Regions from separate parts of the Pseudoalteromonas sp. SW0106-04 genome, predicted to be linked through region 1. Evidence: predicted binding sites of a transcription regulator. Region 1 holds the regulator's gene; each other region holds the start of a gene.
The links. The regulator LexA, encoded in region 1, represses DNA repair genes until DNA is damaged. The targets are predictions, from matches to a motif close to TACTGTATNNNNATACAGTA.
Positions count from the first base shown of each region.

Region 1 (11,105 bases):
AATAGACATACGCGATTCGAACGACAACACCCCAAATTCATAATTACTGTGCTCGGTAGGTAGCTGGAAAACACTACTGAGTGAAAACGCCTCACTGCCCGCACACATCGGGAAACCAATACAATGTGTGGCTGCATAATTTGCCGCGAGCCATCCCCCTAAGGCAATCTGTATCACCACCACAACTAACGCGGACAGGCTCCAACCTAGACTTGCTCGCGCTCCGGGGTCGCCACCAAATACGGGCTGAGAATGGGTTCGTAGGTAAAGTAACCACAATAAGCTAGCAATGGAAAAGCCACCAAGGAGATGCCCCATCACCACTAAAGGTTGTAAATTCATGGTCACCGTCCACATGCCCAGTAAGGCTTGGAAAATAACCAGTAACAACAACACCATTGGTAAACGCAACGGGACATGAGGTAACTTTGCATGGCGTAATGCATACACCGCTAAAGCTAGGATCAATAAGCCTAGGCCGCCGGCAAAATAGCGATGCACCATCTCTTTGAGGGCTTTACCTTGATCTACCTGCGCACCAGGAAAGTGCTGCTGCACTTTTTGTATTTCATGGGCTTGATCGGGTACGGTGAGAAAGCCATAACAACCGGGCCAGTCCGGGCACCCAAGCCCTGCGTCACTTAAACGTGTATAAGCGCCCAACCCCACCACCAACACTGCGAGAATGGCAGTGCATAACACCAGAGTTTTATAATTTTTTGTCATACTGGCCTCATTAGCTGCTGCGAGAATAGTTAAGTAGTTTTTTAATGTCTTTTAGTAACCCTTTGTGGATAAGCCGGTTTTGCTGCTCCTGCTCAGCATAGTCATATTCCAATACCACCAAACCATGGCGATCTATCAAGTACAGATGACCTGCTTTTAATGCACTGGGCACTGAATCCACATGCAACACCTCGGGCACCTCACCGCTGCGTGGTCTCTCCCCTAATACTGCCATGCGCACCTTACTTTGGTTTTTCCCAAGCGCCACATAGAGCGACTGCATGTCTTGCCACTGAGCTTGGCAAGGGTCACAATCAGCTTGATTTACTAGCGCGATAGTCCAAGGCGACACGGGGTACTGGCCCCACTGTTCAAGTTCCACCTGCTCACTCATTAAGGTGCCGTTATTACTGGTACTTGCTGGTAGCCAGCCACTTTTAAGAACGGCAATAGCCGCAACAACGGGAATAATGAAACAAGCAATAAAAATCACTAATGGTTTACGATTTGTCATACCCTCTCCTTGCACGCCAAAAGGCGGTAAGCGCAATCAATAACGCCGCTAAGGCGATGAGAAACCACTGCCATGCATAGGCTATATGCTTTTCTGCAGGCATGGTCACAGGCTGGTAATGTGGCTCGGTAGCAACTAACTTCGAAGGCGTTTGCGCATACGCCATAAAATTATAAACGGGGACTCTCGCTTGATTCGCGATTTGTGTTATATCGATTTGCTGTACACGCTTGGGCCAACCCATTGATGGTGAGCTTTGCGCCAAGGTAATTGACCCTAACGGGCCTTCTTTAATGAGCACATCATCAAGCGTTATCTGTGTCGGTAGCTGCAACTGAGGCAGTTGCTCACGTGTTGTTGGCGCAACAATGAAACCAAGGTTGACCAGTAGCCACCGACTAGCTCCTTGAGGCATAACCAGCACCAATACGTCGTAGCCAACACGGCCTTGATAAACCTGGTTATCAAGCAACCAGTAGTGCTGTAGCACACGACCAGACACTGCCGTTTGCATACCTGTGGCATCAACATCTGAATTGATCAGGCGCTGAGCTTGGGTAAAAGGAATGCGCCCTTTACTGGCCCATTGCTGCAATAGCTGCTCACGCTCTTGCTTTTGCTCAGCACGATCCAACTGCCAGAAACCCAAGCCTACACAAGTACTTACTACTAACACGACAATGCTACTCCACAAAAATGCGCTAAGCTTATGAGTATTCACTCGCACACCAATTAGAGGAAAACTGCACTGTGCTTATAAAAATTATTATTGTTGCGCTGCTACTTTTTGTCATATACACCTTATTCCGTGCCATGTTGGCTATGCTGAAGTCTGACTCCAAGGTGCCGATGTCGCACTACTTAGGCAAACGTGTTGCCTTGTGCGCCATCGTCCTGATTATTATTTTGCTCGCACAGCAAGCTGGCTTGCTGCGCTTTAACCCTTCTCCGATCACAACACATACACAAATACGAATAGACACAACCACACCACATCAACAAAGTGCCAATACCAAGCCGCAGCCTGAAATGCGAAGTGCTTTTCACTGCTAAAGTGGCCTTTGATTACGCGAATGAGTACCACGGTCAGCATGATCGCCCCTAAGGTGACATGCATACCATGGAAGCCTGTGAGCAAGAAGAAGGTATTGCCATAAATACCCGAGTCTAACTTAAGGCCTAGATCCTGATATGCGTGAATGTATTCTTCACCTTGAAGAAACAGAAATACCGCGCCGAGTATCACCGTCAGGGCAAGAAATACCGTAAGCTGTTTACGGTTGTCTTTCTCAATTGCAGTATGCGCAAACTGTAAAGTCACCGAAGAAACTAGCAAAATAATGGTATTAATTAGCGGCAAACCTTGCCATCCCATAGCCTGAGTTGTATCACCGCCTGGTGTTAACTCTAGCGGCCACGAGGCGCTAAATTCAGGCCATAACACTTCGTTGGTCATCAAGTTATTACCCTCACCACCAAGCCAAGGTACAGCCAACATACGGGCATAAAATAGCGCCCCAAAAAAAGCGCCAAAGAACATGACTTCTGAGAAAATGAACCAGCTCATTCCTTGTTTAAAAGAACGATCCATTTGCGCCGAATACAAACCACTTTGTGACTCATTAATCACATTGCGAAACCATCCCACCAGCATGTACACCAGCACCGCAATACCAGCAATAAGCCAATAGGTACCAGAGCCACCGCCTTGCTCTAACTGCATAACGCTAAGACCCGCGCCCACAGCGATAAAAAACAACGCAACAGCCCCCACTATCGGCCAGGGGCTTTGCTCCGGAACATAATATTTTTCGTATTGATTACTCATTTCGTTAACCTCGCTCGGTTTATCGCGCTTGCGCTGCGAGTAAGTCTTGTCGCTTAGCGCTGATATCAAAGAGGGTGTAAGACAGCGTTAATTCCTCATACTCCTGCGGCAACGCAGGGTCGACATAAAAGCGCAATTGGTATTCAAGCCGTTCATTGGCTTGTAGCGGCTGCTGATCAAAGCAAAAACACGCCAATTTATGTAAATACTTGGCTGCGAGCCCTGGAGAAACAGATGGAATAGCCTGCATGACTCGCGGCTCGCCACTGGTATTCGCTGCGGCAAATGTCACCACTGTCATTGCCCCGGGTTTCACCACCACTTCTTGCTTTTGTGCTAACACTTCAAAGGGGGCACCACTTTGCGCATGGGTTGTAAAGCTCACCGTCACTTCGCGAGAGTCATCCACATGCTCACTTTGCTGCGCCTGTTCGAGTGAGGGCTTACCATTAAGCCCTGTTACTTCGCAGAACACGTCGTAAAGCGGCACCAAAGCAAAGGCGAACGCAAACATGCCAATGACACTGATGACTAGTTTCTTTAATAACGGTGCGTGGTTCATTACTGCACCTTAGGTGGCGTTTCAAAGGTGTGGTAGGGTGCCGGAGATGCCACCTCCCACTCCAAGCCTTCTGCGCCATCCCACACTTTTGCTGGTGCTTGCTCTCCAGCCTTGATGCACTTGAACACCACGGCAACGAACAACAGTTGAGAGAGTCCAAAGGCGAAACCACCAATACTGATAATGGCGTTAAAATCAGCAAACTGCAGCGCATAGTCTGGAATACGTCGTGGCATACCCGCCAAACCGACAAAATGCATAGGGAAAAACAGCACATTAACGCTGACTAACGACAGCCAGAAATGCCATTTCGCTAACGTGGTGCTATACATGTGCCCAGTCCATTTTGGTAGCCAGTAATAAGCAGCGGCCATAATCGAGAACACCGCCCCTGTCACTAAAACATAGTGGAAGTGCGCCACCACGAAGTAGGTGTCATGGTATTGGAAATCCACTGGGGTAATTGCCAACATCAAGCCCGAGAAGCCCCCGAGGGTAAACAACACAATAAAGGCGATAGCAAACATCATTGGTATTTCAAAACTGATGGCACCGCGCCACATGGTGGCTACCCAGTTAAATACTTTTACTCCCGTTGGCACCGATATCAACATGGTCGAGTACATAAAGAACAATTCCCCGGCCAGTGGCATACCGGTGGTAAACATATGGTGGGCCCACACCACAAAAGACAGCAAGGCGATGGAGGCCGTGGCGTATACCATAGACGAATAGCCAAACAGTTTTTTGCGTGAAAAGGTAGGAACTATGGTGGAGATAATGCCAAACGCTGGCAAAATCATAATGTACACTTCCGGGTGACCAAAGAACCAAAAGATATGCTGGAACATCACAGGGTCGCCACCACCGGCGGCATTGAAGAAGTCAGTGCCAAAATACTTATCAGTGAGCACCATGGTCACCGCCCCCGCCAACACCGGCATCACTGCAATTAATAAAAAGGCAGTGATCAACCAGGTCCACACGAACAGCGGTAATTTCATCCACTTCATCCCTGGAGCACGCATATTAACGATGGTCACAATGACATTAATGGCCCCCATGATGGAGCTAATCCCCATAATGTGAATGGCAAATACAAACAGGGCAGTATTGTCGTTGCTGTAGGTGGTCGATAAGGGCGCATAAAAGGTCCACCCAAAGGCCGGACCGCCGCCTTCCATAAACAGCGACAGCAATAAGATGGCAAAAGCGAATGGCAGAATCCAAAAACTCCAGTTGTTCATTCGCGGCAAAGCCATATCTGGCGCGCCAATCATCATGGGAATCATCCAGTTAGCTAAGCCCGTAAAGGCAGGCATCACGGCGCCGAATACCATAATCAAACCATGTACTGTGGTCATTTGGTTGAAAAAATGAGGGTCAACCAGCTGAAGTCCAGGTTGGAATAGCTCGGCTCGGATCACCATTGCCATGGCGCCACCGGTTAAAAACATCAACAACGAAAATAATAAGTACAAGGTGCCGATGTCTTTGTGGTTAGTAGTAAAAAGCCAGCGTTTTATTCCGGTTGCAGGCCCGTGATGTTCATGTGTTGCAGCTGCTGTACTCATTGTTCCTCCCCATCAATATAGGCCTGAATCACGCTTGGTTGAACGATGTCACCGGTTTCATTACCAAAGGCATTGCGTTGGTAAGTAACCACCGCAGCCAACTCTTTAAGCGTAAGTTGACCGACAAATGCCTGCATCGCAGTCCCTGGCTTACCGTGTACCACAATATCGATATGGTCGTTAATATCGCCGGTGGCTATTGGACTGCCTTTAATGGCGGGGAAGACTCCAGGTAAACCAAGCCCCGTAGGCTGGTGACAGGCTGCACAGCGAGTGATATACACTTGCTCGCCCGATGCCATAAGCTCATCTTCTGAGAGGATTTGTTCTAGCAGCTCAGCATCAGCCTGCGCCTGAGCTTGCTTCGCTTGTTTCTGCTCTGCCAGCCAAGCGTCAAACTCTTCAGGGGGTTTTGCTTCTACGACCACCGGCATAAAGCCGTGGTCTTTGCCGCATAACTCGGCGCACTGGCCGCGATACGTACCCGGTTCGTTTACGCGCGTCCAAGCTTCGTTGATAAACCCAGGGTTAGCGTCTTTCTTTACTGCAAAATCGGGCACCCACCAAGAGTGAATGACGTCATCCGAGGTCATTAAAAAACGTACTTTTTGATTAGTGGGAATGACCAAGGGTTTATCTACTTCGAGGAGGTAATTGTCGCCCTTATTTTGCGCATTTTTGATTTGCTCTTGAGGCGTTGACAGCAGTGAGTAAAAGCCCACATCGTGGCCCATATACTCGTAGTGCCATTTCCATTGTGAACCAGTCACCTTAATGGTGATATCGGCCTTTGATGTATCCTCCATAGCAATCAGGGTTTTGGTGGCCGGAACAGCCATGGCTATGAGAATAACAAATGGAATCGCTGTCCAAAGTATTTCTACTTTGGTGCTTTCATGAAAGGTAGCGGGGGTGACCCCTTTTGACTTGCGGTGTTTGAGCAGCGCCCAAAACATCACCGCGAAAACAACTACACCAATCACACAGCATATAATAAATATGGTCATGTGTAGTTGGTAAACATTTTCGCTAATGTCAGTTACCCCTTGGCGCAAGTTGTACTTGCTATTCGCGGACACCAATTGAGGGAATAACAGACATAGCAACATGAGGGAGCTCAGCTTCTTCATGTGTACCATCTCCTTATTGTTGCGCAATGCAAGGAAGAGGCGGTTACAGCTTAATACCCAATCTTCGTTATTATTATGCTTTTACCAGTCGACAACTTTGACCCTAAATAAACTGTTGAAAAACCGACCAGCAAAGCCTGTAATATAACCAATTAGTCAAAGATTGAGCTAATAGCAAGTTAATACACTATTTTTGTTTACGTTTTATTAATAAATTAACAGGGAGATTCAAACTGTTAGAAAGCGCTGTGGCTAAGGAGGGAACGTGGGGAAAGCCCCTAATAACCGACCTATTAGAGGCAAAATAAGTAAATTTAATTACATCCAGTCGGCGTTTCGGATCACACCTACAGCTAAGCCTTCAATATTAAAGGATTCGTTTTCTAAATCGACTTCAATGGGTGTGAATTCTTCATTCTCTGCATGCAGCAGAACCTTACGCCCAGCTTTTTCTAAGCGCTTCACGGTGACATCTTCATCAACCCGCGCGACCACCACTTGGCCGTTTTCAGCCACCTGAGTGCGATGTACCGCTAATAAGTCGCCATCCATGATGCCGATGTCTTTCATACTCATGCCATTTACGCGCAGCAAGTAATCTGCAGCAGGCTTGAACAGCAGTGGGTCTATCTGGCAGTGACTCTCTATATGCTGTTGGGCAAGAATAGGCTCGCCCGCAGCAACGCGGCCAATTAAAGGCAGGCCCAATTGTTCGGGTTCTTCTTCCTCGACCAATTGAATACCTCGACTCGCGCCAGGCTTCATTTTAATTACGCCTTTCTTAGCTAACGCCTTAAGATGTTCTTCTGCGGCGTTAGCACTGCGAAACCCTAGTGTTTGTGCAATTTCTGCACGCGTCGGCGGCATGCCGGTATCTTTAATAAAGACTTTAATCAGCTCAAGAATTTGCGATTGGCGTTTAGTTAATGGGCGCATACAACTGGGTTTCCATACAGTACATTTAACTGTGAGTATATACAGTTAAATGAAAATCGCAAATAAAATCAGGGAATTTGCTGTCCGTTGCAACCTTAATTAATACAACTTCGCTTTTGTTCACATGCAACCTCACCTCACACTCATAAAGTGATAAGTGACGAATGCGCGACAATGCTTTAAAGTAGCGCTGTTTTAGTCATATTATTAAGCAGTTAGATGACTCGCCAAGGTGTATTTTCAGCGTTCCTTTTATTTATTTCGGCACTGACGATAGGTGCGTGCAAAGCCGATATGGTCAAGATGTCGCGCAGCGGCCTTTGTCACCCTGAAGACTCTGCTCATTATCAACGCACTCAATCTTTCACTCCCTATGCGAACTTAGAAAGCTGTTTAGCTGACGGTGGACGTTTACCAAAGAACTACACTAAACAAACATCAGAAAATAGTTATCATCGGGATAACTGGCCACATTGGTTAGACATCGATCACGACTGCCAAGACGCCCGTGCTGAAGTGCTGATTGCCCAATCACACACTAATGTAAGCTACACCACCCAGGCGCGCTGCACCGTCACCAGCGGTCAGTGGCATGACCCTTATTCGGGGCAGATACTACGCAATGACGATGACTTAGATATAGACCATATTGTGCCGCTTAAATTTGCCTATGAACACGGTGCTGCCACTTGGAGTCGTTCGCAAAAGGCACAATTTGCCAACGATATGGAGAATTTGCTTGCTGTTGATGATGGCCTAAATCGTAGCAAAGGCGCAAAAGGTCCTTGGCAATGGTTGCCGCCGCATCAAGATTATCGTTGTCAGTACATTCAGCGCTTTAATTACATTATGAGCAAGTATGACCTTCGCTACTCGCAAAACGAAAAAGACCAAGTTCAGAGTTTGCTGCAAAACTGCGTGGGTGAAACTTTAAACCTCAGCGCACTGCCCTCAACCGTGCACCAATAACCAACCGTTTGAAAGTAAATATTCTATATTGATAGAGCATCCAATGAACTCGTTGGCGAGGATATATGCTCAATATCACTATAAACGAAACACACAATACTGCCCTACTCGAACCACAAGGCCAGCTGACAGCAGAAGACTTTGCAGCAGCAGTGCGTATTATCGACCCTTACATTGAACAGCATGCAAAGCTACATGCCCTCATTATTGCTACTGAACACTTTCCGGGGTGGGACTCATTTGCCGCGTTACTCTCTCATCTGCAATTTGTGCGTGACCATCATCAAAAGGTGAACAAAGTAGCCATTGCCACCAATTCGTTGCTTGGTGACTTTGCCCAGCACCTAGGCGCACACTTTATTCATGCAGAGGTTAAATCCTTTCGTTATGAACAACGTGAGCAAGCGAAGCACTGGGCACAAAGCCCTTAACTAAAAGCGGCTACCGGGCTGATTTAAAAACGCCTGCTCAGCGTCGCTCGATTGCCGACCGAGAATATCATTACGATGTGGATAACGCCCAAAACGGTCAATGATTTCTTTGTGAGCCAGTTCATATTTATAATTACTCAAGGGCCGAAAAAGCTGCTCGGCCACCACATGAATCGCCTGGCTCTCACTGTGCATATAGGGCATGTATAAGAAACTACGCTCGGTATCATCAAGCTCTAAAGCAAACTTTTTCTCCACCGCATTCTGCGCCAAACATAAAGCCAGTGCATCGGTTGCAAACGCTTGGGCCGTATCGCGGAACATATTACGAGGAAACTGATCCAGCACTATAATTTCACATAACGCGCCTCGAGCAGATTTTCGCCAAGAATAAAGCTCGCCTTGGCGCGCTGCCTCGTAAGTAGGTAAAAATTGCTTTTTTACTGTGGCGTCAAAGTCGGCGCTTTTTTTAAACCAATCCTGTGGACTGCTGTGAGTAAACCAAAATTCGTAAACGGATTCATATTGCATGATGATCTAATGGCGAAAGTTTGCTTTCGTCCGGCAACTATTGTTTAGTTACAGCTAAGGCCAAAAGGTAGTAATTCGCAAGCTCTGAGGTATTTTTTATGAAGCTGTTTATATTTGAACATTGCCCCTATTGTATAAAGTCATTACTGGTTGCACGCGCCTTGGGGCTAGAGGTGGACGTGCGCTTCCTACTCAACGATGACGAGGCCACGCCCAACCAGTTAGTGGGTAAAAAAATAGTGCCTATTTTGGTCAAAGATGATGATACCGCGATGGCCGAAAGCTTAGATATTGCCGAGTATTTCTGTACTCTTGCCAACAAGGAGCTGTCACAGGGAGAGCACTTTAATCAAGCCCAACAGTGGGTTGAAAAGCATCTTGAAACCTTTTTACGGCTGACCTTTGTGCGTTGGCCGCAACTGGCCCTGCCGGAATACGCGATTGATACCGCTATCAGCTATTTTCGCGAGAAGAAAGAGCAGCGCCTGGGCGAATCTTTCGATAGCGTGTTAGCCAACAGCGACGCTGATATTGCCACGATGGAGCACGCTTTGAGTGAGTTAACATGGCTGCAAACCCCAGAACATATTACTTGGGCCGATGTGGCGTTGTTTCCGTTTCTGCGCAACCTCACTGTGGTCAAAGACTTAACCTTTCCAGAGCATGTACTCAACTATGTCGATACATTAGCCACTGAACACCGAATTAAAACCTTTACCCGCGTTGCTGTTTAAGGAGTACAGATGAGTATTTGGGCCCAAGAGATTGACTTAGCCTTATGTAAAAAGCTCGATTTAGGTGTAGGAGAAAAAGGCACCTTAATGACTAAACTCGGCATTGAGATCACAGAGATAGGCGACGATTACCTAGTCGCCTGCCTCCCTGTGAGCAACGAGTTATATAACCCCATGGGCATTGTTCATGGCGGCGTTTACGTGGCATTGGCCGAAACCGTGGCCAGCTACGCCGCCAATTTTGTGGTCGATACCCGCAAGTACTACTGTGTCGGCCAGGAGATCAACGCCAACCACCTTAAAGCCTCACGCACCGGCACACTTAAAGCCGTGACCAAGCCCGTGCATCTAGGCGGCCGCTCATCAGTGTGGGAGATAAAAATTTACAACAGCGCCGGCGATTTATGTTGTATTTCTAGGATGACGGCTGCGGTGGTTGAGAAGCGCTCAAAAGGCACAGGGCTTTAAAGCGGGATGTTCACCTGTAGGCAAGGCGTTACCAAGGGGTCTCGCCCGATGAAAACTGGTATGAATAACGATTTTGATGAGCTCATCGACTACAGTCGCAACTCCACTACTTTAAGGCTCTATGAACCAGATAAAAATCGTGTGAAGTATTTAGAGCAGCGTAAACCTAAAGCCCCCAAAGGTGTGAACTAATGAAAGCATTATACTTTGCTATCATGGCACTGATTACATTCAGTTGTGCCGCTAATCCCAATAATACAAAGCTCCCTTGCGAAGGTGCCACCAACAGTCTTGAGCTCGAGCAATGCATTGCGCAGAAAAAAGGCGAGTCTGATCAACGCCTAACAAACGAGTTAAGGCTTTTACGGAAGCGAATTCAGATGGCTTATGCTGCAGAGGCTGAATTAGGTAACACATTAATCGACCAAGTAGAAAAAACTCAATTGGCATGGAGCGATTTTAAGGCTCAAAGTTGTCAACTTGAGGCATTCGAGATTGAGCAAGGCACAAGTGCGTATGAGACCGTTATAAATAATTGTAAGTTGCGTATGAACCAAACTAGGATAAAGGCTCTTTCCCAGGTACTTAATTAGCCCTTCGGAGTAGCAAGGCTGAAGGCCTCGCCTACAAGGTAGTGCAATACACTCATCTCAATTATGATACGAGTGAGATACAACCTCGTTAAAAGCCGTATATTCGCAG
Region 1 is NZ_BCAI01000002.1:410,227-421,331, forward strand. Features, by position in the region: gene W04_RS04585 (heme A synthase) at 1-726, opposite strand, end outside; gene W04_RS04590 (hypothetical protein) at 737-1,240, opposite strand; gene W04_RS04595 (SURF1 family protein) at 1,227-1,961, opposite strand; gene W04_RS18685 (DUF2909 domain-containing protein) at 1,991-2,293, shown strand; gene W04_RS04600 (cytochrome c oxidase subunit 3) at 2,193-3,068, opposite strand; gene W04_RS04605 (cytochrome c oxidase assembly protein) at 3,088-3,630, opposite strand; gene ctaD (cytochrome c oxidase subunit I) at 3,630-5,204, opposite strand; gene coxB (cytochrome c oxidase subunit II) at 5,201-6,334, opposite strand; gene lexA (transcriptional repressor LexA) at 6,653-7,270, opposite strand; gene W04_RS04625 (HNH endonuclease family protein) at 7,490-8,239, shown strand; gene W04_RS04630 (STAS/SEC14 domain-containing protein) at 8,305-8,670, shown strand; gene W04_RS04635 (DUF924 family protein) at 8,671-9,201, opposite strand; gene grxB (glutaredoxin 2) at 9,300-9,935, shown strand; gene W04_RS04645 (PaaI family thioesterase) at 9,945-10,403, shown strand; gene W04_RS18845 (hypothetical protein) at 10,452-10,595, shown strand; gene W04_RS04650 (lysozyme inhibitor LprI family protein) at 10,595-10,996, shown strand; gene W04_RS04655 (hypothetical protein) at 11,085-11,105, opposite strand, start outside.

Region 2 (11,105 bases), on a different contig from region 1:
GCTCGCTTTGGTGGTCAAAAATCAACAAGTGAGTGTGAAAGCGCCTTATGGGGCATGTCGTGATTTCATTGCAGACTTCGTTGAGAGCAAACAGGCGTGGATAAACAAACAATTACATAAGCAATCTGATATTGAAGCGGCTAGGTATAACCCTTGGCTACATCGTCGCATTATGCTTTTCGGTCAATTACGTGCAATAGAGGTAAGCGAGAGTTCACTTAAGCAGACAGATAACCAAACGATACACATCGTAATCAGTAAGCGAGTGAAGCATCGCCAGCGCTATTTTAATCAACAGCTATTGGCACTGATGCACGATGAATTATCTGATCACTTATCGGCCCGCATAATGCAGTGGCAAAAGGTGATGAATATCGCCGCTAACGGCATTAGCGTTAAAGTGTACAAGCGTCGTTGGGGCAGTTGCGATTCGCGCGGTGAGTTATGTTTTAATACCTTGTTGGCAGGAGCTCCGCATTGGGTTATTGACTATGTCATTGTTCACGAGCTGGCGCACCGGGTACATATGGATCACAGCCATCAATTTTGGGCACTGGTTAATGGCTACTACGAGCATACTGACCAAGCGCGATTATGGCTTAAAGAGAATGCACATCTGTTGGATTTTGTACGATAAGAAAGTGGTGGAGGGAGCTGGATTCGAACCAGCGAAGGCAATGCCGTCAGATTTACAGTCTGATCCCTTTGGCCGCTCGGGAACCCCTCCGATAGAATGATGTGTGTTGTTAAGTGGTGGAGGGAGCTGGATTCGAACCAGCGAAGGCAATGCCGTCAGATTTACAGTCTGATCCCTTTGGCCGCTCGGGAACCCCTCCTAAACAACGGCGGCGATAATAGCAAACTCAGTGTCCAAGTAAAGAAAAAAACTAAAGAAAGCTGAAAAAAGGCCGATAACTGCTTAGAAGTAATTCAGGTTGAATAAAGTTTATGCAAGTTAAGCCCATCATTCGTAACGAACTACAAATGGACTCGCAATTATGTCGCAGTGTCCATGAGGCCCGTCGTGGGGACTTTGCTTGGCTGTTAGCATCATTATCAGCAGATGCACTCGATTTTGCCCAGTTTCACCTTCCCAAATCGGAACTAGAATCTCACCAAGTGGATGAGCAGCAGTTGCGATTGCAATTAGGCGCTGCGCCTGCAAAACCAACGGCATTACCGGATTACCACATAGATAGAACTCAGCATGACAGGGCATTATTGGCGCAAAGCTCAATGACAACTCTGCGATTAAAAGAGTGTCTAACCCCCGAGCCTTTGGCAGTGCGAGACGACAAAACCTATGTTCCACTACCTATAATTGATAATTGCGATCCGAGCGTACAGGCAAAACATCATCGCCAATATGAGCCACTGAACGAGCCGCAAATGGATAGTGCAGCCTTTTACGATCAACTTGTGGATATGAATAAGTCCTCGTCTTTAGCACACGCGTAGTGGCCTGCGCATATCAGGGTGTAATAGTGGGTGCGAGCAGGGTGCAATAGCAGGTGCGAGCCAAGGGGTTCTTGTACTAATTAAGCGAATACCTAAAGCTGCCACTGGGCGGCGGCATCACATCAAGACATACAGCATTTTTTGAATTTATTGCCACTTAAGCATGGGCAGGGATCGTTGCGTTTAAGCTTTACGTCAGCGGCTTCAAACAACCGCCCGCTGTCGTATTTCCACTGGTGGTGGCGTTGAATGAACTGTGAACGTTCATGAATACAGTGAAGGGTGTCAGCAATGATGTAAAAAGCCTTAAATTCAACATAGGCCAAAGCATCGCCAGGCTCATAATCCATTATCTGTAAGCGCACAAAACGCGCAGCTTGGGCAAATTCAGCCACTTCCTCTCTGGGGTTTTGTTCTAGGGCTTTCTCTGAGCAGGTAAAACATAAGTAATCAATAGCTTGTTCACAAAATGCACTATAACGAGAGCGCATCAGGCTCTGGGCGTCGGGGGCATCAATAGCTCTACTTACAAACCGGCCGCAGCAATCAGCAAAAGGCTGCGGCAATCCACAATGGCACATCGCATTTTCTAACTACAAGGAATCACGCCACTATATTAGCAGACTTGTAACTGCGAGGGCACAGTTGTTTGTTCGCTGGCGTTATGCTCGGTAGTGAAACAGTAAAGCTGTGCTTTAGCTTGGTGGGTATTGAGTTGTAAGGCTTCGAGTTGCTGCTGTTTTAAAATATCCGTCCAGGTGATCACCGCCGCAAAACGGCCATTTTGCAGCGCACAATTAAGCATGTATTCCATATCAACAACATGTTTAGCCCGAATTACCAGCAATTTATTCGTGTCGATAGAGCAAGCGTCCAATAGGTGGCGGCTAGGCACATTGTCAGGGGCGACTAATAGCGTCCAGCCATTATTTTGATTGTAGCGATGAACGATTTTAAGCATCTCAAATGTTGCAGAGATCTCATCCTCAGTTTTTACGATATTGATCACATTAGGGTTATCTTGCTGATAGCTTTTAACATGACGAACACTTGCTGTATGTAACATAATTGCCTCGCTGTGGATTTTGTGAACCATATACAGTGTTTTATACAGTATATGTATACAGTAGTTTATACAGTTATTCAGTGCAAGTTTTTTTGTTTCTTTTTTAAACGTCTTGTTTGTTGCTTTAAACGCTTAGCGATACCGAAGAAGCTAAAGCTGTATTTCGGTGCCAATATTGCTGCGTAAACATGCGGTCATTTGTCCGCATTTATGCTAGTATCCGCCGCTTCTATTTTACGTATCACTGTTTACTCCTATGTTCGAAAGACTGTTCAAAATAAAATCGCATGGAAGCTCCGTTAAGCGCGAGGTTATCGCAGGACTCACGACCTTTATCACCATGGTGTACATCGTGTTTGTCAACCCGGCAATGCTAGCAGAGGCGGGAATGGACCAAGGGGCAGCATTTGTAGCGACCTGTATTGCTGCTGCTATCGGTTGCTTTATTATGGGTTTTTGGGCGAATTATCCGTTGGCATTAGCGCCAGGCATGGGCTTAAATGCATTTTTTACCTACGGCGTAGTATTAGGTATGGGTTACACCTGGCAGGCGGCTTTAGCGGCGGTGTTTATGTCGGGGTGTATTTTTTTAGCGTTGAGCCTATTTAAGGTCAGAGAATGGATAATCAATGCCATTCCACTGGTACTTAAGCGCGCTATTGCCACGGGGATTGGCGCTTTTCTGGCGCTCATTGCACTGAAAAACGCGGGTATTGTTGTTGCCAGTCCAGCCACGCTCGTTCAGATGGGTGATATTACCAGCAGTGGGCCTTTGCTCGCTATCCTGAGCTTTTTCGTAATAGCGGCGTTGTTGTATCGTGATATCAAAAGCGGCGTATTGATCAGTATTATGTTGGTTACAGGCATTGCGTTATCCCTGGGGCTGGTTGAATATCAAGGGGTGATCTCAGCGCCACCGTCCATCGCTCCTACCTTTATGCAATTAGATTTTGCCTCGGCGTTAGAGTTATCCATGCTCAGTGTCATTTTCGCATTCTTGTTTGTGGATTTGTTCGACACCTCAGGCACCTTAGTGGCGGTAACGCAAAAAGCGGGATTGGCCGATGAGCAAGGGCGTATGCCACGTTTGGGTCGAGCACTGAGTGCCGATAGTACGGCGACAATTGCTGGCTCCATGCTTGGCACCTCTACGACCACTTCCTACATTGAGTCGGTATCCGGTGTGTCAGTGGGTGGGCGTACAGGCTTAACAACTGTGGTGGTGGGCTGTTGCTTCCTACTGATGATGTTTTTTGCTCCTTTGGCAGCCATGGTTCCAGCTTATGCAACAGCGGGTGCGATTTTGTATGTCTCGGTGCTCATGCTGCAAAACCTTAAGCTGGTTGATTGGGATGATATGACAGATGCGATTCCAGTTGCTGTGGTGCTGTTGATGACGCCGTTAACTTTTTCCATTGCCCACGGCATTGCCCTTGGCTTTATCGCTTATACGGCGGTGAAATTAGTGTGTAATAAGGCGGCGGAGATTAGCTTGAGTGTGTGGATTCTAACAGTACTATTTTTGCTTAAGTTCATGTTTTTATCTTAGTAAGCAAGGTCATATATAACAGCTAAAAAGGCACAGCTATGACGCTGTGCCTTTATTTTTTGTATGAGCCAACGAGCTTCAAAAAACCAGTCTCTATTGTCACTTGTCGCTCCTTGACGTCGTACTTCGTAGTTGTACTTTAGCACACTCAGAAGCATGGCTAGCCCTGCGTACTGGCGCAGCATTATGGAGAGTTTGGTTTTGGGTGTTCGCACACACAGCTGGATGGTATGTATGGCTCAATGATTGAAGGTAGTGGGCAGATTTTGCGTAAGGTATTTACCCTGCATGGCCCGGTACAGGCAGCAGATAGGCGATGTTTGATATCGGCCTATCTGTTATAGCTTGATTTACGCTGTTACCACTTTTTCTTTGGCGCGAATAACACATCCAAATCGTCTTTTTCTTCCTCTTCGCGTTTTTTACGGGCGGAGGCGTTAGAGGCTTTCAACTCAGAGCTGATCTCGTTGAGATAATCCTCAAGCTGATTTTTCTTATTCGTGACATAGTCGTCGCTGTAATTCAGGGCGGTAATTGTGGCATACGCCTTTTCGAAATACTGCCGTGCCGAGCCAACCATATTAGCGTTTCTTGCAGCCACGCCGCGCTTAATTTGGCTTTCAATATTTATCTTTAATTGCAGGCGCTCAAAGGTTTTGTCTTCTTGCATAAACACAGGGGTATCGATTTTGCCCTTGCTGTGTTCAGAGCGCATGATGGTGCGCAGCTTCTTTATTCCCTGTATCAATGAAATAAGCTGTTTATCATGATCGGGAAGAACAAAGTTCTCGCCCATATTGGCGCTCTCATCAACGCCACTGGTTAAGCGAGTTTTTGCATCATTAAGCCGAGATTTAAGCTCTTTCGAGGAGGGTGACAACTCAACCATGGCGGCAAGCGCATCGTGAATTCGACGATAAAGAATCATCATCACATTATTAGATAACGGGATATTGACACTGTTGACCAGCACTTCTTCCGTCTCTTCTATTATTTTTTTCTGCTTTGCGAGCTCTTGGCGGCGCTGAGCTTCTTGCTTTTCTTTATGCTGTTGCACTGCACTTACCCAAACCGCAATAACGATAAGCGCGACAATTAACATAATAATGATAGAGACTATCATACCCCGATTCTCTTACTCATTGAGTTGCCCAATTACCACCCATCTTAACCGAAAGAACCTAGGTTGGGGTAGTAATACACGTTAAATTCATGAAATAACATTAAATAAAATAAGAGTATAGGAGAACATCGCAGCCTTGAACATAAATCAACAGTACCGAGACATAATTAAATGTGCTAGCCTAGCTAATTGCAATAGCTAAAATGTATAAGAAGATGGGCTCAAGGTGTTGATTTGCCTTCCCATTCACCAGGAAGATTAGGGTCTAGGCCACTGCGTATAACGCCTGGTGCAATCGCAAGTAAAATAATAATAGAAAGTAACAACGACCATGAAACTACAGCAGCTAAAGTATATTGTTGAGGTGCTTAATCATAACCTCAATGTATCCGCCACAGCGGAGAGTCTTTATACTTCGCAGCCCGGTATCTCCAAACAAGTACGTATGTTGGAAGACGAATTAGGGGTGCAAATTTTTGGACGCAGTGGTAAGCACCTGACGCACGTAACCAGTGCCGGTAAAGACATTATCAATATTGCTCGTGAGATTCTCTCCAAAGTCGAGGGAATTAAGGCTGTAGCCAATGAGCATACCTTGCCAGACCAAGGTAAACTTAATATTGCCACCACCCACACTCAAGCGCGTTATGCTTTGCCGGAAGTCATTCAAGGCTTTATGAAAAAGTACCCGGCGGTTTCATTGCATATGCATCAAGGTACGCCGCAGCAAATCTCTGATGCAGCGGCACGTGGAGATGCTGATTTTGCTATTGCAACAGAAGCCTTACACTTGTATTCCGACTTAGTGATGTTGCCTTGCTATCACTGGAATCGCAGTATTGTGGTGGCGAAAACTCACCCGCTGGCGCAAAAAGCCGATAACCTTAGTATTGCTGATGTTGCTGAGTTTCCGCTGATCACTTATGTGTTTGGCTTTACGGGTCGCTCAGAACTAGACAAAGCGTTCAATGCTCAGGGGTTAGAGCCCCATATAGTCTTCACCGCCACCGATGCGGACGTTATAAAAACCTATGTACGTTTAGGTTTGGGCGTCGGGGTGGTCGCCTCGATGGCTGTTGATGAAATCACCGATAAAGATTTAGTGTGCATTGATGCCAGCCACTTATTTGAGGCTAGCACGACCAAAATCGGCTTCCGTAAAGGAACGTTTTTGCGTGGCTACATGTATGACTTCATTGAGCGTTTCGCGCCGCACTTGACCAAAGATCGGGTTGAAAAAGCCTGCTTATTACGTAATCAAGATGACGTCGATGCGATGTTTGAAAGCATTGAGTTGCCAGTGCGCTAAGTGATCAGTGATATGATATGAAAAAAGGCGCCTGTTGGCGCCTTTCTTTTGTGCGATTAACACTCAATGATGTTTACCGCCAGACCGCCTCGAGCGGTTTCTTTGTATTTGGTTTTCATATCATTGCCGGTGTCCCACATGGTTTTAATCACTTTATCCAAGGAGACCTTTTGCTCACCGCTGCCGCGCATGGCTAGGCGTGAGGCATTAATGGCTTTAATCGCACCCATGGCGTTGCGCTCTATGCAAGGCACTTGCACAAGGCCGCCCACAGGATCGCAGGTGAGACCGAGGTTATGCTCCATGCCGATTTCAGCTGCATTTTCTACATGCACTACGTTACCGCCCATGATTTCCGTTAAGGCGCCCGCAGCCATTGAACAGGCCACGCCCACTTCGCCCTGACAACCCACTTCGGCCCCGGAGATAGAAGCATTCTTTTTATACAAGATACCAATTGCTGCTGCGGTCAGCAGGTAGCGCGTGGCGATATCGCGATCCACCTCTTTGATAAAGGTGTGGTAATACATGAGTACTGCCGGCAGGATACCTGCGGCGCCGTTGGTGGGGGCAGTGACTACTCGACCCCCAGCGGCGTTTTCTTCGTTCACGGCAAGAGCGAATAGGTCAACCCAATCCATGGCTCTAAGTGGGTCGTTATTGTTCTCAACATTTAACTTTAAATATAAGCTTGGTGCGCGACGACGCACCTTCAGACCGCCTGGCAGAATGCCCTCAGTACGCATGCCGCGTTCAGTACAGGCTTTCATCACCTGCCAAATATGAAATAACTCATCTTTGATATCAGCTTCGTCGCGCAAGGTCTTCTCATTGGCCATCATTAGGCTTGAGACGCTCAGGCCGGATTCCTTACAAAGCTCTAGCAGTTGCTGTGCGTTATCGAACGGGTAGGGGGCAGGATTTTGCTCACGGATATCCAGCGCAGCCTGCTTTTCCTTATCAAAGTCCTCGTCGCTGACGATAAAGCCGCCACCAATAGAGTAATACACTTGCGAGGCAATGCGCTCATCACCCTTAAAGGCAATAATCTCCATGGCATTAGAGTGCTTGGGCAAAGTCTTGCGGCGATGAAATACAATCGCCCCTTGCTTTGGAAACTTAGCCTGGTGGGTTTTATTGAGATAAATAACCTGCTCTTGCTCGATTTTGGCCAAAATATCGGGCACGGCGTCGGCATCGACCGTCTCTGGGTCGTACCCGGCCAGCCCTAAAATAACAGCTTTACCTGAGCCATGGCCAACACCGGTTTGACCCAAGGAACCAAACAGCTCTACTTTTACCTCGGTAACATCCTCAAGTGTGCCTTGCTCTTGCAGGGTTTGCACAAACAACCGAGATGCGCGCATTGGGCCTACGGTATGGGACGACGACGGCCCAATGCCAATGCTAAACATATCGAATGCACTGATCATAAAATCTATACTCACATTGCCTTTGAACGGGCGCCTATCATAACGTTAAACACCAGGGATGTAATCCTCTGTACACTAATTTTAGCTGATCGGACCAAGGCGCTTCGTAAAGCGCTCAATAATTCGCTCGGTCGCTCCCCACAGCAGACCATAAGGGGTTTTAAAAACGCGAAAGTGGAGATTTTTTTGTTGCCGCTCGACCTGCAGAGACTGCCAGTTTTGGGTTGCTAACAGTTCAGCCAGAGGCACAAAAAATGCGGCTTCGACCTCATTTTGATCAATTTGCCAACGGGCACCGGCGCGTAGCTGTGCTAGATACGGCGTAATACTCATATCATTGAGGGTGCTCACCTCATCGAGACGGCCGATGATGGTGACATCTTTGCTGTCTATATTTAGCTCCTCGTGTAGCTCTCTAAGGGCGGTGTGAGCAAGCGTCTTATCTTCGCGCTCTTGCTTTCCCCCTGGAAAGCACAGTTGGCTGGGATGATGGCGCAGATGGGCGCCGCGTTTACACAGCAACACTTGTGCTCCGTGCTCAGACTCTGAGAGCAGCATAACCACAGCGCTACGGCGCTTTGGGTGGGTTGGAACAAAGCTGGAGGGCGCGGCACTGAGATTAAACCGCGCAATAACCTGAGCGCATGAGAGCGCCGCATGGGGTGATTTTATCACGTCAATACCGGTAAGATTTTATTTACCTTATCGTAAGTCTCTTGGTACTCAGAGGCAACATCTGAGTCGGCAACAATGCCACCACCGGCCCAGCAATGTAGGGTATTGTCTTTGGCCACTAAGGTACGAATGGTGATACTGGTGTCCATATCACCGCAGGCGCTAATGTAGCCAATTGAACCACAATAGGCACTGCGCCGATGTGGTTCGAGCTCTTCAATGATTTCCATCGCCCGGATTTTTGGGGCACCGGTAATAGAGCCACCCGGGAATGCGGCCTTCAGTTGGTCGAGCGCCGTTTTGCCCTCAGCCAATTGCGACTGCACGGTACTGACTAAATGATGGACAGCGGGGAAGCTCTCTATGGCAAAAAGTGAGGGCACATGCACCGAGCCCGGTTTCGCAACCTTGCCGAGGTCATTACGCAGTAAATCGACAATCATGACGTTCTCGGCGCGGTCTTTGGGGGAGCTTGCCAACTGTGCTGCCAAGGCTTGATCTTTTTTAGGGTCACTGCTGCGCGGCAGTGTGCCTTTAATCGGTTTGCTTTCGACCTGATTGTGGTGCACTTCGATAAAGCGCTCTGGCGAAATGGATAAAATGCAGCCTTGCGGTAAACGCATAAAAGCAGAAAAGGGGGCGCTGTTGTGGCTGCGTAAACGGCGATAGGCTTGCCATTCGCAGCCCTGATATGTGGCACTGAAGCGCTGTGCCAGGTTGATCTGATAGCAGTCGCCGCTGCGCAAATAGTCCTGTATCTTTGTAAATTTATCGGCATATTGCGCTTGGCTCATATTGGAGGCCCAGTCACTGGTTAAGGCAAATTTACCTGCGTTTGCGGCGGCGGGTGGCTGCAGGTAACGCTGTAAACGGGCTTCGACATCCACCGTTGGCTGGGCAATATAATACCATTGGCTGGCCGCTTTATCGTAAATTAAAGCATCAAGATAAAGGCCCAGTTGCATCTGCGCCAAGGCAATATCGTCCGCCGCTAAGCTGGGTAGGCGCTCTAGGGTGCGTCCTAAATCATAGCCAAAGTAGCCAAGCCAGCCGCCACTAAAAGGCAGGTCATGCGCCGGGGATTGCGTGCACAGGCCAGCTAGACGTTGCTGCATATAGGCGAACACGTCCTGATGCAGCTCAAGGCCATCTAGGTATACCTTGTTGTGCTCGACGCTGAGCGTCGCTTCAGGCTCAATCACTAAGATATCGAAGCGGCTATTGACGTGCGCTGCACTAGCAGAGTCAAGAAAAACCGCTCCTTGGAGATGATGTAATTGTGCAAACACCTCACACGGCGAGGATGAAAGCGCCAATTTACGGCAATGTAATTGCGAATTTGTCATTATCTTCAACTCGAAGAACTAGCCCGAAACGGGCAGGGAGGTTATCATAAGTTACACTTTATCAGAAGACGCGGTCTAACCGTGCACACGTCACCGAGTCGTCGCACCGACTTATGTATTAACTGAAGGTGTGACCCAGTAGGAAGGATTAATCATGAGCACTATTCGCCAGCAAGATTTTATCGACAGCATTGCCGATGCGCTGCAGTATATTTCTTTTTATCACCCGCTAGACTTTGTTCAAGCTTTAGAAAAAGCCTATAACAAAGAGCAAAGCAAGGCGGCCAAAGACGCCATTGCGCAGATCCTTATTAATTCTCGTATGTCTGCCGAGGGCAAACGCCCACTGTGCCAAGATACCGGCATTGTTACTTGTTTTGTTAAAGTTGGTATGGATGTGCGGTGGGATCAAACCGACATGACGGTGCAGCAAATGGTGGATGAGGGAACTCGTCGTGCCTACACCAATCCAGATAACCCGTTACGTGCATCGATTGTTGCCGACCCTGCTGGCAGTCGAAAAAATACCAAAGATAACACCCCGTCCGTGGTGCACATTGATATGGTGCCAGGCAATGAAGTGGAAGTGATGATTGCGGCTAAAGGCGGCGGCTCTGAGAACAAAACCAAGATGGTGATGTTGAACCCTTCCGATGATGTTGCCGAGTGGGTAGAAAAAACCTTACCAACAATGGGCGCTGGTTGGTGTCCACCGGGTATGTTAGGTATCGGTATTGGCGGCACTGCGGAAAAAGCAGCGGTATTGGCCAAAGAGTCGTTGATGGACCCTGTGGATATTCATGAGCTGATCGAACGAGGTGCTGAAACGACAGAAGAGAAAATGCGCTTGGAGATTTTTGAGCGAGCTAACAAGCTCGGTATTGGTGCCCAGGGGCTCGGTGGTTTAACCACCGTCGTAGACGTAAAGGTCAAGACCGCGCCCACTCATGCGGCGTCAAAGCCTGTGGTGATGATCCCCAACTGCGCGGCAACTCGTCATGTGCACTTCACTCTTGATGGCTCGGGTCCCGCCGATTTGCAGCCGCCGAAATTAGAAGATTGGCCAGAAGTGACCTGGGAAGTAGGCGAAGACACTCGTCGCGTTAATCTTGATACCCTTAACAAGGGTGATATCCAAGACTGGAA
Region 2 is NZ_BCAI01000016.1:58,030-69,134, reverse strand. Features, by position in the region: gene W04_RS16130 (M48 family metallopeptidase) at 1-637, shown strand, start outside; tRNA gene W04_RS16125 (tRNA-Tyr) at 643-727, opposite strand; tRNA gene W04_RS16120 (tRNA-Tyr) at 752-836, opposite strand; gene W04_RS16115 (VC2046/SO_2500 family protein) at 949-1,458, shown strand; gene W04_RS16110 (YchJ family metal-binding protein) at 1,581-1,949, opposite strand; gene W04_RS16105 (SulA-like leucine-rich domain-containing protein) at 2,075-2,524, opposite strand; gene W04_RS16100 (NCS2 family permease) at 2,781-4,073, shown strand; gene W04_RS16090 (hypothetical protein) at 4,432-5,196, opposite strand; gene cysB (HTH-type transcriptional regulator CysB) at 5,528-6,505, shown strand; gene W04_RS16080 (L-serine ammonia-lyase) at 6,562-7,938, opposite strand; gene W04_RS16075 (CoA pyrophosphatase) at 8,020-8,613, opposite strand; gene pabB (aminodeoxychorismate synthase component I) at 8,610-9,959, opposite strand; gene W04_RS16065 (fumarate hydratase) at 10,114-11,105, shown strand, end outside.
Region 2: the regulator LexA is predicted to act here: its motif matches at 2,568-2,587, upstream of W04_RS16105 (SulA-like leucine-rich domain-containing protein).

Region 3 (11,105 bases), on a different contig from region 1:
GCAAGCGATTTGGGAAAACCTCATCATGATGCTGTGTTTCAGTGTGGGTATTGTACTGGGGCTCTATAACTTATTGATTTATCTAGGTTCGAAAGACAAAACCCATCTTTACTATGCATTTTTTACTGCCGCCTGGGTGTTTGCATGGAGTCACTTCTTTCATATTCCGAGCCAGCTTTTTACCATCGACTTGACCGCTCTGCACTGGTTTGGCTTTATTCTAACACCTTTGGCTAATACCCTATTTTACATCCACCTGCTCAAGCTTAATGAGACCCACCCACGGTTTGCCCGAGGAGCGTTAATCTTCTCATGGGTGTCGTTAATTGGTTTGCCAATAAGTGTAATCTCCCCCGGAGCTGGGTTTATTTGGGCCACATTCGCGACCGCGATAGCGCTGTGTTTAGGGCTTTACATTGGTATTAGACGAATAATGCAAGGCTACAAACCAGCCCGTTATTTTGTGTTGGCTTACATGTGTATGGCGCTACCAAATATGGTGGGCAACTTAACTAATCTTGGGCTATTGCCTTCGGTCAATATTAATTTGTATCACCTTGGTTTAATCGGTACAGCGTTGGATGCGTTGTTACTCGCTTTTGCCGTGGCCGACAAGTTTAGACTGATTAATGATGCCAATGTTGAATTAACTAAAAATCTTGAAGCAAAAGTGCAAGAGCGTACGGGGGAGTTGCAGGCGTTAACGGTTGAGCTACGGGATGCCAGCGAAGCAAAAACTCGCTTTTTGGCGAACATGAGCCATGAGATCCGCACTCCTATGACCTCTATCATTGGTTACGCCGAAGGGCTGTTATTAGGGGATGTAAAAGCGAATGAGCAAAGCCAAGCGACCCATGTGATTGCACAAAACGCCCGCCATGTGCTTGGTTTACTCAATGATATTCTCGACATGTCGAAAATAGAAGCCAACCGTCTTGAGGTCGAAAGCGCGAAAACGCACTTATTTAGCGCCATAGGCCAAGTGGAGTCTATTCTTGGTAAGCAAATTCGCGATAAAGGTTTGGGATTTTCGTTGCATTACCACTTTCCATTGCCGGACTATATCTACACCGACGCCACTCGGTTACGACAAATACTGTTAAATTTAACCGCCAATGCCTTAAAGTTTACCAGTGTTGGCAGCATTAATATTGATGTTGCAGCAAAGGATGAGCGCCTTATTATCACCGTAAAAGACACCGGTATTGGCATGAGTGAGCAAGAACAGTTTCAGCTATTTGAAGCCTTCTATCAGGCGGACTCTTCCACGTCACGTAAATATGGTGGCACTGGGTTGGGCCTAAATATATCAAAGAGCTTGGCGCGCAAACTCGGCGGCGATATTGACGTGCAGAGTATTCAGGGGCAGGGCACCGCTTTTACTGTCGACTTAGCGCTTAAAACAACTGAGCAAACGCAATGGTTAGAGAGCTACAGCAAAGCGCTCAATGCAGATGAGCATAGTGAGGATTGTATCGCTCAAAGTGAGCTGCATGGCCATGTACTGTTGGCAGAGGATAACCGTGATAATGCTAAATTGCTGCAGCGTATATTGGAGCGCATGGGATTGCAGGTGACTTGGGTCGAAAACGGGCAGTTAGCTGTCACTCAGGCGTTGGAAAGAGACTTCGACCTAGTGTTGATGGATATCCAAATGCCGATTATGGATGGCGAGCAAGCACTGTCGTTTTTGCAAGCGACGGGATGCACTACGCCGGTGATAGCACTCACGGCGAATACCATGAGCCATGAAATTGAGCGATATTTAAAGCTTGGATTTGCGGATCACCTTGGCAAACCCATCGACAGAGAACAGTTTGCTAAAAAGATTGCCCACTATCTCGCACTGCCGGAGCAATTTGTTGATATTGATTTACCTGAGTCGGATATGCAGGCTCTTCGCGATGACTATGTATCAGGATTGGCTGAGCAGCGGGTGCAGCTAGAAAACCAATCCAGATATGGGGACCTGATCGGGCTTGGTAAGTCGGTTCATGCCCTTAAAGGAAGCGCTGCAATGTTTGGTTTCGAGCAGCTTCAAGCGTTAGCGGAGCAAGCGGATAAGATATTAAAAAGTGAGCACCCAGAACAGGCTATGGGATTAATTGATGGCCTCATCGCAGAGCTGGCTAAGCTTGAGCACGATGCGCTTAAGCGCGACCCGAACTTATGTTAATGGGTCGCTTTTTCAAGGTAAAGCAAGCGAGGACGGGTGGCGCAGTTTAGATTAAACGACTCAGTCTGATTGTAATCGCCTTTGCATATCTTGGCGCACAATTTCCAGTGCCGCGAGCGCGGTACTTGGTTCAATGTCGTTTTGTTCCAACAGCATGATTAGGTCTACGGCTAATTTTACTTCTTCTGGTGCGTTATCGAGATTGTTCTCGGGTTTGGGCATGACTTCCTCGCTTTGCGATTAGGCTTAAGGCTACTTTTATGGCGGCCTCAACCTTCTCCTGCATTTGCTCAGCTTCAGCTGTGGATAGGTAAAATGCCATGTCAACATCAAAGCGAATATAGCGGGGTGGAAGTTGATTGAGCACCGTACAACATAGGTCCGCTAGTGTATCGCTGTCATACATATGCTGCAATTGTTGGCGATCGATTTCCTCTAATACCAACTTTTCGTAATAATTGTGGACGTCGTCATGTAGTTTCATAACTCACTGTTTTCCCGTAACTATACCATCTTAATTAGCATAGCTCAGGTTACCTAACTGTCCAATATAAAGCACTGATGAAATTGCTTTAAAAGTTGCCAATGCACTTTGACAAGCTGCTCTACATTGCGTTGATATCCGCCGCCAAGCATGGTGCAAATTGGGATTTCATGGTGCTTTGCATGAGTAAGCACCTGAGCATCACGGGCGCCGACACCGGCCAAGCTTAAGCTTAGGGTTCCTAACTCGTCATCGCTGTGTACATCGGCCCCGGCATTATAGAAAATAATATCCGGGCGATGCAGACGCTGCGTTAACTTTAGCGCTTGTGTGAGTGTCTCCAAGTAAACACGGTCGTCGCAATGCAAAGGCAGAGCAAAGTCGTAGTCTGAGCTTTGCTTGATGCGTGGAAAGTTACGCTCACCATGCAATGACAAGGTTGTAATGGCGTCGTCCCTTTCAGCGATAGCGGCGCTGCCATCACCTTGGTGAACATCTAAATCAATAATGAGGGCGTTATCAATGAGCCCTGCTTGATACAAATATCGGGCTGCAGTGATAGCATCATTAAAAATACAAAAGCCACTGCCATAGTTGCCAAAGGCATGGTGGTAACCGCCCGCTAAGTTCATCGCGGCCCCGTCTTTAAGTGCCGCTTGGGCTGCGCCCAAAGTGTTGCCAACTGATTGTAGGGTGCGCTCTACCAATGCGTCGCTGTGGCTAAAGCCGATGCGTTTTTGCGCTTTATTCGCCAACGTGCCAGTGATGAACTGATGAACATAGTCAGCATCATGAGCAAGCTCTAACGTGCTCACCGAGATAGGTTCGGCGCAACTAATAGTAAAACCTGATTTGAGTTCTGGGTGTGCGCACAGCATGTCGAAGAGTTGTTGATATTTACTGATTGGAAAACGATGGTGAGCAGGTAGGTCGAGCTGAGAGTAGATAGGGTGATAAAATAATTTCATCGTATCGCTTGTTTCTCTGCTAATTGTATTTTTTCTTCACAGGCGCTAATGGCCTTACGGCAGCGTCCTAAGCGTGCGTGCAGCGCTAAGACTTCCTGATTTAACTTAGCAACGGTGGTGGCATCAGCGCCATGCATCTGTTGTTTGCGGTCGTCAATCATATGCCCCAAGCGACGTTCAAATTCGTGATTTTTAGCCAGCTCTTGATAAAGCTCATTGGTTGGCTGAATAATTTTTTTCACCGCTTTTTGATACTTTTTTGCCCTCGCCGTAGGTGTATTTTCTTTCGCCCACACAGAGGTTGCTTTAAGCACTTTGACGATGGCTTCTATTTGCTCGGTAATATGCGTGAGAGCGAAACCATATTGATGACGACCTTGATGCTCAAGGCTTCTCGTTAGTCTTTCAAGTTGCGTTTGCACTTCATCAACGTAATCAACGAGCAGCATACTTTTGCTATTAAACACACTGCGATCGAACAATGCATGTTTGGATTGCATAAAACGATTTTTAGCAAACCAATTGGCTTTATCAAACTGTTCAGCATCGCTGCGCAGACGCTCCAGTTGCTGCTGTAATCGCGCTAATGCATGGCCAGAGCTCATTACAAATAAGCCTCATAGACGAGTTTCAGTGCTAACACAATAACAACGGTGTTAAATACCGGGCGGATCATTTTTGAGCCGAAGCGAATAGCTGAATGAGCCCCCAGCCAGGCCCCTAACATCAAGAATAACCCCATGGTAGCGCCGAGTAAGAAGTTAACATGACCAAGGGCTACAAAGGTGATCAGCGAAATAAAGTTACTGACAAAATTCATTGAGCGGGCTAAACCGCAATTGATCAGCAGGCTCATTTTATAAAGGAGGCTATTTGACGCGGTCCAGAATGTGCCCGTGCCTGGGCCAGCCATGCCATCGAAAAAGCCTAAGGCCAAGCCTTGGAGCCACTGTTTTATGCGCATAGCGCCAGAAAGCAGCGGTAAATCGTTACTTTGCTGTGGACTGAGCTTGCCAAATAAGGAGTAGATAGCGACGGCGATGATCACCACAGGAATGAGTTTGTTTAGAAACTCGGTGCTCATACTATCGACCAATAAGGTGCCTAGGGTAGCGCCGATAGCGGTGGCGAGAATTGACGCAGCCCAGAACTTAGGGTCGAACAAACGTTTACGGTAATAGGTGACACTGGCTGTCAGTGAGCCAAAACTGGCCGCTAACTTGTTAGTCCCTAGAGTTAAATGCGGGGGTAATCCGGCAGTAAGTAGGGCCGGTACGGTTAACATACCGCCGCCGCCGGCGATAGCATCTATAAAGCCTGCAGCAAGGGCTACGGCGCATAAAATGGCCCAAGTCGATGGGTCGAGAGCTAGTTCAAACATCTAATAATCTATTTTTCGTTTAAAGGGCGGCAAGGTATCGAGCATGGCTTTACCATAACGCTTGGTGATTAAGCGACGGTCGAAAATGGTAATCACACCACTGTCTCTTTCTTTGCGCAGCAGTCTACCACAGCTTTGTACTAATTTCTTGGCGGCGTCCGGTACGGTAATGGATAAAAATGGGTTGCCTCCTTTTTGCTCTACAAACTCTGCTTGCGCTTCTTCAATCGGTGAGGTGGGCACCGCAAACGGGATTTTTGTGATCACTAGATTAGTCAGGTAATCGCCTGGCAAATCGAGGCCTTCAGACAAACTTTGGGTGCCGAACAGCACACTGCCTTGGGCATCATCAATACGGCGCTTATGGCGTCGGATCAGTGTATCCCGAGATAGCTCGCCTTGCATTAAAATGTCCCACCCTTGTTTACGCAAACGTTCGGCGACATGGTGCATTTGCCAATAGGAAGCAAACAACACCAGATTGGCTTTGGATTTATCTAGGGTATTGGGCAATGCTTTGGCAAGGTAATCGCTAAACGCTTTGTCGGTTGGCTCACACTCGGTTTTGGGAATATGCAGCTGCGCTTGATTGGGGTAATCAAACGGTGAGGGCACCTTGATAAACTTAACTCCTTGCTCTGAGCGTAGCCCGCTTTCATGGGCAAAATGTTCAAAGGAGCCCAAGGCGCTGAGCGTGGCCGAGCACAATACCGCTCCTGCACACTCGCGCCATAATTTATCTTTGAGGTAAAACCCCACTTCAATAGGGCAGTCACTCAGGAGGTAGTCATGGTGGTTTTTATACTCCATGCGCTTTATCCACCTGGCATGGGGAACGCTTTCGCTTTCTTTAGCATAACTTTGCCACAGCTTTTGTAGCGTTTCTAAACGGGCTATATATTGCCCACTTTCAGCTAAAATAGGGTCAGCAATAAACGGCTTCACATCGCCATCATTTACGTCACTACTGAGCGCTTCGTGCATCTTGTTGAGGGTGCGTAGCGCCGTTTTACTGGCTTCACTGATATCTTTGGCTTGCACTGTGAGCTGTTGCGGCAGCACTCCGTGTGAGAAACGATAGGTGTCGTCTTCGGTGTATTGAAAGTCTGCACTATCAAGCATACTCAGCACGGCTTTCATGCCTCTGGCCACATCATCAAGGGCATCATTGAGTTTAAACTGGCTACCTGATGCGCTGGCGCTAAAAATGGTTTGCGCCATTTTGCCGCTGAATTTGAGTAGTTTCTCGAGCCAATCCTGAGTCCCTTTTAAGGTGGCTGCTGCAGATGAAAAGTCGCGAGTGATATGCGGTAAGTGGTGCGCTTCATCAATCACATAAATACAGTTCTCTGGCTCCGGCAAAATCACGCCACCGCCGAGCTCCAAATCGGCTAACAATAGACTGTGGTTGGCCACTAACACATCCATTTGCGCTATTTTTTGCCGCGCAAGATGGAAAGGGCAGGTTTGGTGTGCTTTCATCTGCCGTTGGCAGGCATGCTTATCACAGGCAATAAGGTGCCATACGCGATCTGGGATCACGTCGGCCCATGAGTCTCGGTCACCTTGCCACTGTTTGTTTTGGTAAGCATCATGCAGCTGATGCAGGCATTTTTGCTCCATGTCACTCAAAGGAGAGCTTAAAGTGGGCATCAACGCGAGTTGCTCTTGCTCGCCATTGACGGCGTTATGGAGCTTATGGGCACAGATATAGCGTCCCCGGCCTTTGACCAAATCATAACTAAAAGTAAGACCGCTGTGCTGGGCAAAAAAGGGTAACTCTTTATAGAGCAGCTGCTCTTGCAAGGCCACTGTAGCGGTTGCAATCACCAGCTTTTTATTACGTTTGAGTGCCAGTGGTAGGGCACCTAAGCAATATGCCAAAGATTTGCCGGTTCCGGTACCCGCTTCGACCACGCAAATGCGCTGCTTTTTGTCGTATTCACCAGCGAGTGTTTTTGCTATTTCTGCGACCAAGTAGTTTTGGCTAGCACGAGGGCGATAATCGTCCATGCTTGAAGCTATCCGCTGATGAGCGTTTCGGATTGTTTTTTTCAGCGGATCGGATAGCATGGTGTATCAACTTATGTATATATTTACAGTGCGACCATTTTAGAGTGTGGCTGCATATGACTCAAGTGACAATTCACTTATGTTGTGATGCTTGGGCAAGACATAGAAAACAACGCGCTGTATTTACTCACTTCTATAGGTATTCGGTTGGCTCCAATAGCAGGGTTTATCCTTTCCGCGCAAACACGGCAACTGAGCGATGGTATCAGTCATGTCTTTTGGCTGGCCACAGACAACGGCCCAGTTAAAGCACAAGCTGTCGCTGAGTCTGCGGTATTTTTCGTTGCCCAATCGCAGCAGCAGCGAGTGATAAAATTACTCCAAGCCGCTAACTTACCTTGTGATATCCGCGCAGTAACGCTGCACTCTTTTGCCGGTAAACCCATGGCAGGGTGTTATTTTACGCACTTGAATCAGTTTTATGCGGCGCGAGAACAGCTTAAAGAGCAGGGGATTACGTTATACGAAGATGATATCCGCGCGCACGACCGTTTCTTAATGGAGCGATTTATTCGCGGCGGCGTTTGGGTAGACGGCACCTTCAGTGCTAATGGCTCCTTAGTCCAAGCGCGGTTTAAAAGCCATCCCCACTACCGGCCCACTTTGCGGGTTTTATCGCTGGATATTGAATGCAGTGGCGATGGTGTGCTTTACAGTGTTGGCTTGGTAAGTGAACGGTTTAAAAAGGTGCTGATGGTTGGGCGTAGCACCGAAGAGCGTCCGTGGCTTGAGTATGTTGAGGATGAGGCCGCTTTGCTCGTGCGGTTACAAGAGCACATACACCATATAGACCCTGATGTGATCGTTGGTTGGAATGTGGTCGACTTTGACTTTCAGCTGCTGTGCTATCGCGCTCAACAATTGGGTATTCGTCTTAATTTAGGACGCAATAACGAGGCGGTTGTGTGGCGCGGAGGAAAAGTCGCTAAGCTTATAGTTCCCGGGCGCGCTGTACTTGATGGCATTGATATGCTTAAAAACGCCACATATTACTACCCCAGCTTTGCGCTTGATAATGTTGCCCACGAAATCCTTGGCGAGCGAAAGCTTATCGGAAATAAAGACAAAGTTTCCGAGATTTCCCGGCTTTTCAACGAAGATAAACTGCAACTTGCTGAATATAACTTAAAAGACTGTGAGCTTGTATTAGCCATCTTTGCTCGTCTTGAATTGGTCGACTTTGCTATTGTGCGGACCCAGCTTACAGGGCTGCCATTGGAACGGCTAGGAGGGTCGGTGGCGGCGTTCACCAACCTTTATTTGCCATTGTTACATCGCAGTGGTTATGTGGCTCCTAATTTAGGCGATCATGGATTGACCTTCGACAGCCCAGGCGGTTATGTGATGGACTCGGTGCCCGGTCTTTATCAAAATGTTGCAGTTCTTGACTTTAAAAGCCTTTATCCGAGTATTATTCGTACCTTTTGTATCGATCCCATGGGCTTAATAGAAGGGCTCAATGCTCCTGATGACGCAATTGCTGGGTATCATGAGGCATTTTTTTCTCGCAGCAAACATCATCTTCCTGATTTGGTTGCCAGCCTCGCACAGGCCCGTCAAGAAGCCAAAAAGCACCGTGACCCTCATCTTCAGCAGGCCATCAAGATTATCATGAACAGCCTATACGGCGTGCTTGGCTCAAAAGGCTGTCGCTTTTATGACCCAAGATTAGCCAGCTCGATTACCCTGCGCGGGCACGATATTATGCAAACAACGCGACAGTGGCTGATTGAATACGGCGTTGATGTGATTTATGGCGATACCGACTCTACCTTTATCGCACTACCCGAAGAGCTTAGTGACGAACAAAGTCATACGTTAGCCAAAGAGTTAGTGACAAAAATTAACGACCGTTGGCGACAAACACTTGAACAAAGCTATGGAATACCTAGTTATTTGGAGCTTGAATACGAAAGCCTATATCGACCTTTTTTTATGCCCAAGGCAAGGCATAAAGACGTGGGAACGAAGAAACGTTACACCGGTTTATTGGTCCAGAAGCACCGCGAGCTCGTTTTTAAAGGCATGGAGTCGGTGCGTAGCGACTGGACGCCACTGGCGAGAAAGTTTCAAGGTGAACTGTTTCAAGGGTTATTCACTGGTGCAAATCTGCAACATATCATTGATAGTTATGTTAACACTTTACAGAAAGGGGACAATGATCAGCTTTTAACTTATGCGAAACGCTTAGGTAAAAACCCTGATGAATACACCAAAGCAACCCCCCCTCATGTGAAAGCTGCACGAAATAGTACTCAAAGTTACGCTAAAGGTGATTGGGTTGAGTACGTTATAACAGTTGATGGTCCTCGCTGCACCCCTAGCAGTAGGCCACTGGACTTAGCACATTACCTTGAGAAACAGCTAAAACCCATCATCGATGATATTGCTGATGTGTGCGATGTATCGCTTCACTGCCCTCTAGATAGTCAATTCACATTAATTTAATCTAAAAACCCCTTTGTTTACAAAAGCATCCCCATTGTTCCTTTTTTTGATCTAAGTGTTGGGATTTTATATTTATTAAGCGTTATTTGTTATAGATATAGTTGTTTTGTTAATTTGGTGTTGACCGATAATTCCATAATTGTTTATTATCACAATCAAAGTGCATTACTTAGTGCATTTAATTACAAGCGGTTAACAGCCGCGATAAAAACAATCACGTCTACAAGTGATCCAGGGAGAATCTAATGTTAAATAGCAAAATCGCAAAATCAGTGCGCTTAGCACTTGCTTTTGGTGCTGCTTCAACAGCAGGCATTTCGGCAAATGCCATCGCTGCTGAAGAAGGTGCTGATGATGTTGAGCGTATCGAAGTAACCGGTTCGCGTATCAAGCGTACTGATCTTGAAACAGCTACTCCAGTACAAGTAACCTCTGCAGAAGATATCGCTATGTCGGGCTTTACCCGCGTCGAAGATATCATGAATAACCTACCGCAAATCGAAGCATCACAAACTGCTTTCCAATCAAATGGTGCAACCGGTACAGCAACACTTGACCTTCGTGGTATGGGTGCTCAGCGTACGCTAGTACTTATCAACGGTCGTCGAGCACAGGCTGGTGGTATTTACACGCAATCGGCTGATATTAACCAAATTCCAGCTGCGTTAATTAAACGCGTTGAAGTAATGACCGGTGGTGGTTCAACAACTTATGGTGCCGATGCGGTAGCGGGTGTTGTTAACTTCGTAATGAATGATGACTTCGAAGGCTTCCAAGTTGATATTGGTGGCTCTGCGTACCAACACGATAATGACAATGAGTACATCCAAGGGTTGATGGATGAGAAGGGCTTCGAATATCCAAGCGGTAGCGACGGTTTTGATGGCGCGGCGTTTGATTTCAGTGCAACACTTGGCGGCACCTTTGATGGCGGTAAAGGTCATGCGGTCGGCTATGTTACCTACACTAAGCAAAACGAGCTGCGTCAAGGTGCACGTGACTACTCTTCATGTGCATTAGACGCTGCAGGTACTGCGTGTGGTGGTTCTGGTAACGCGGTTATTCCTAACTTCTACGTATCACTTCCGACCGAAACCGGTGGTGTAGATTTCGGCGAAGACATGTATGAGTACTGGACACTTACGCCAGACAGTGGCTTCACCGATTCAGTAGGCAATGTGTATAACTATGCACCAATTAACCACTTTATGCGCCCAGATGAGCGTCATACATTTGGTTTATTTGCTAATTATGAAATTAATGAACACTTCAACCCTTATGTTGAAACTATGTTCATGCGTGACCGCACTACAGCGCAAATCGCGGAATCAGGCACCTTCTTCGATACCAGTTATGTAATGGATTTCGATAGCCCACTTATCTCTGATGCACAACGTGAAGCGCTAGCAGATCGTTTCGGCATTGGCTCTGGTGATCAGTTCGCAACCTACATTGGTAAGCGTAACGTAGAAGGCGGTCCTCGTTCAGATAAGCTTGAGCACAACTCATTCCGTATGGTATTGGGTACGCGCGGTGAGCTGAGCGACCTTTGGACGTATGATGTGACTGCTCAAT
Region 3 is NZ_BCAI01000009.1:166,938-178,042, reverse strand. Features, by position in the region: gene W04_RS11910 (7TM diverse intracellular signaling domain-containing protein) at 1-2,176, shown strand, start outside; gene rsmS (pleiotropic regulatory protein RsmS) at 2,237-2,398, opposite strand; gene W04_RS11900 (late competence development ComFB family protein) at 2,370-2,660, opposite strand; gene W04_RS11895 (histone deacetylase) at 2,714-3,628, opposite strand; gene W04_RS11890 (primosomal replication protein) at 3,625-4,233, opposite strand; gene W04_RS11885 (TSUP family transporter) at 4,233-5,009, opposite strand; gene dinG (ATP-dependent DNA helicase DinG) at 5,010-7,082, opposite strand; gene W04_RS11875 (DNA polymerase II) at 7,230-9,530, shown strand; gene W04_RS11870 (TonB-dependent receptor domain-containing protein) at 9,776-11,105, shown strand, end outside.
Region 3: the regulator LexA is predicted to act here: its motif matches at 7,094-7,113, upstream of dinG (ATP-dependent DNA helicase DinG).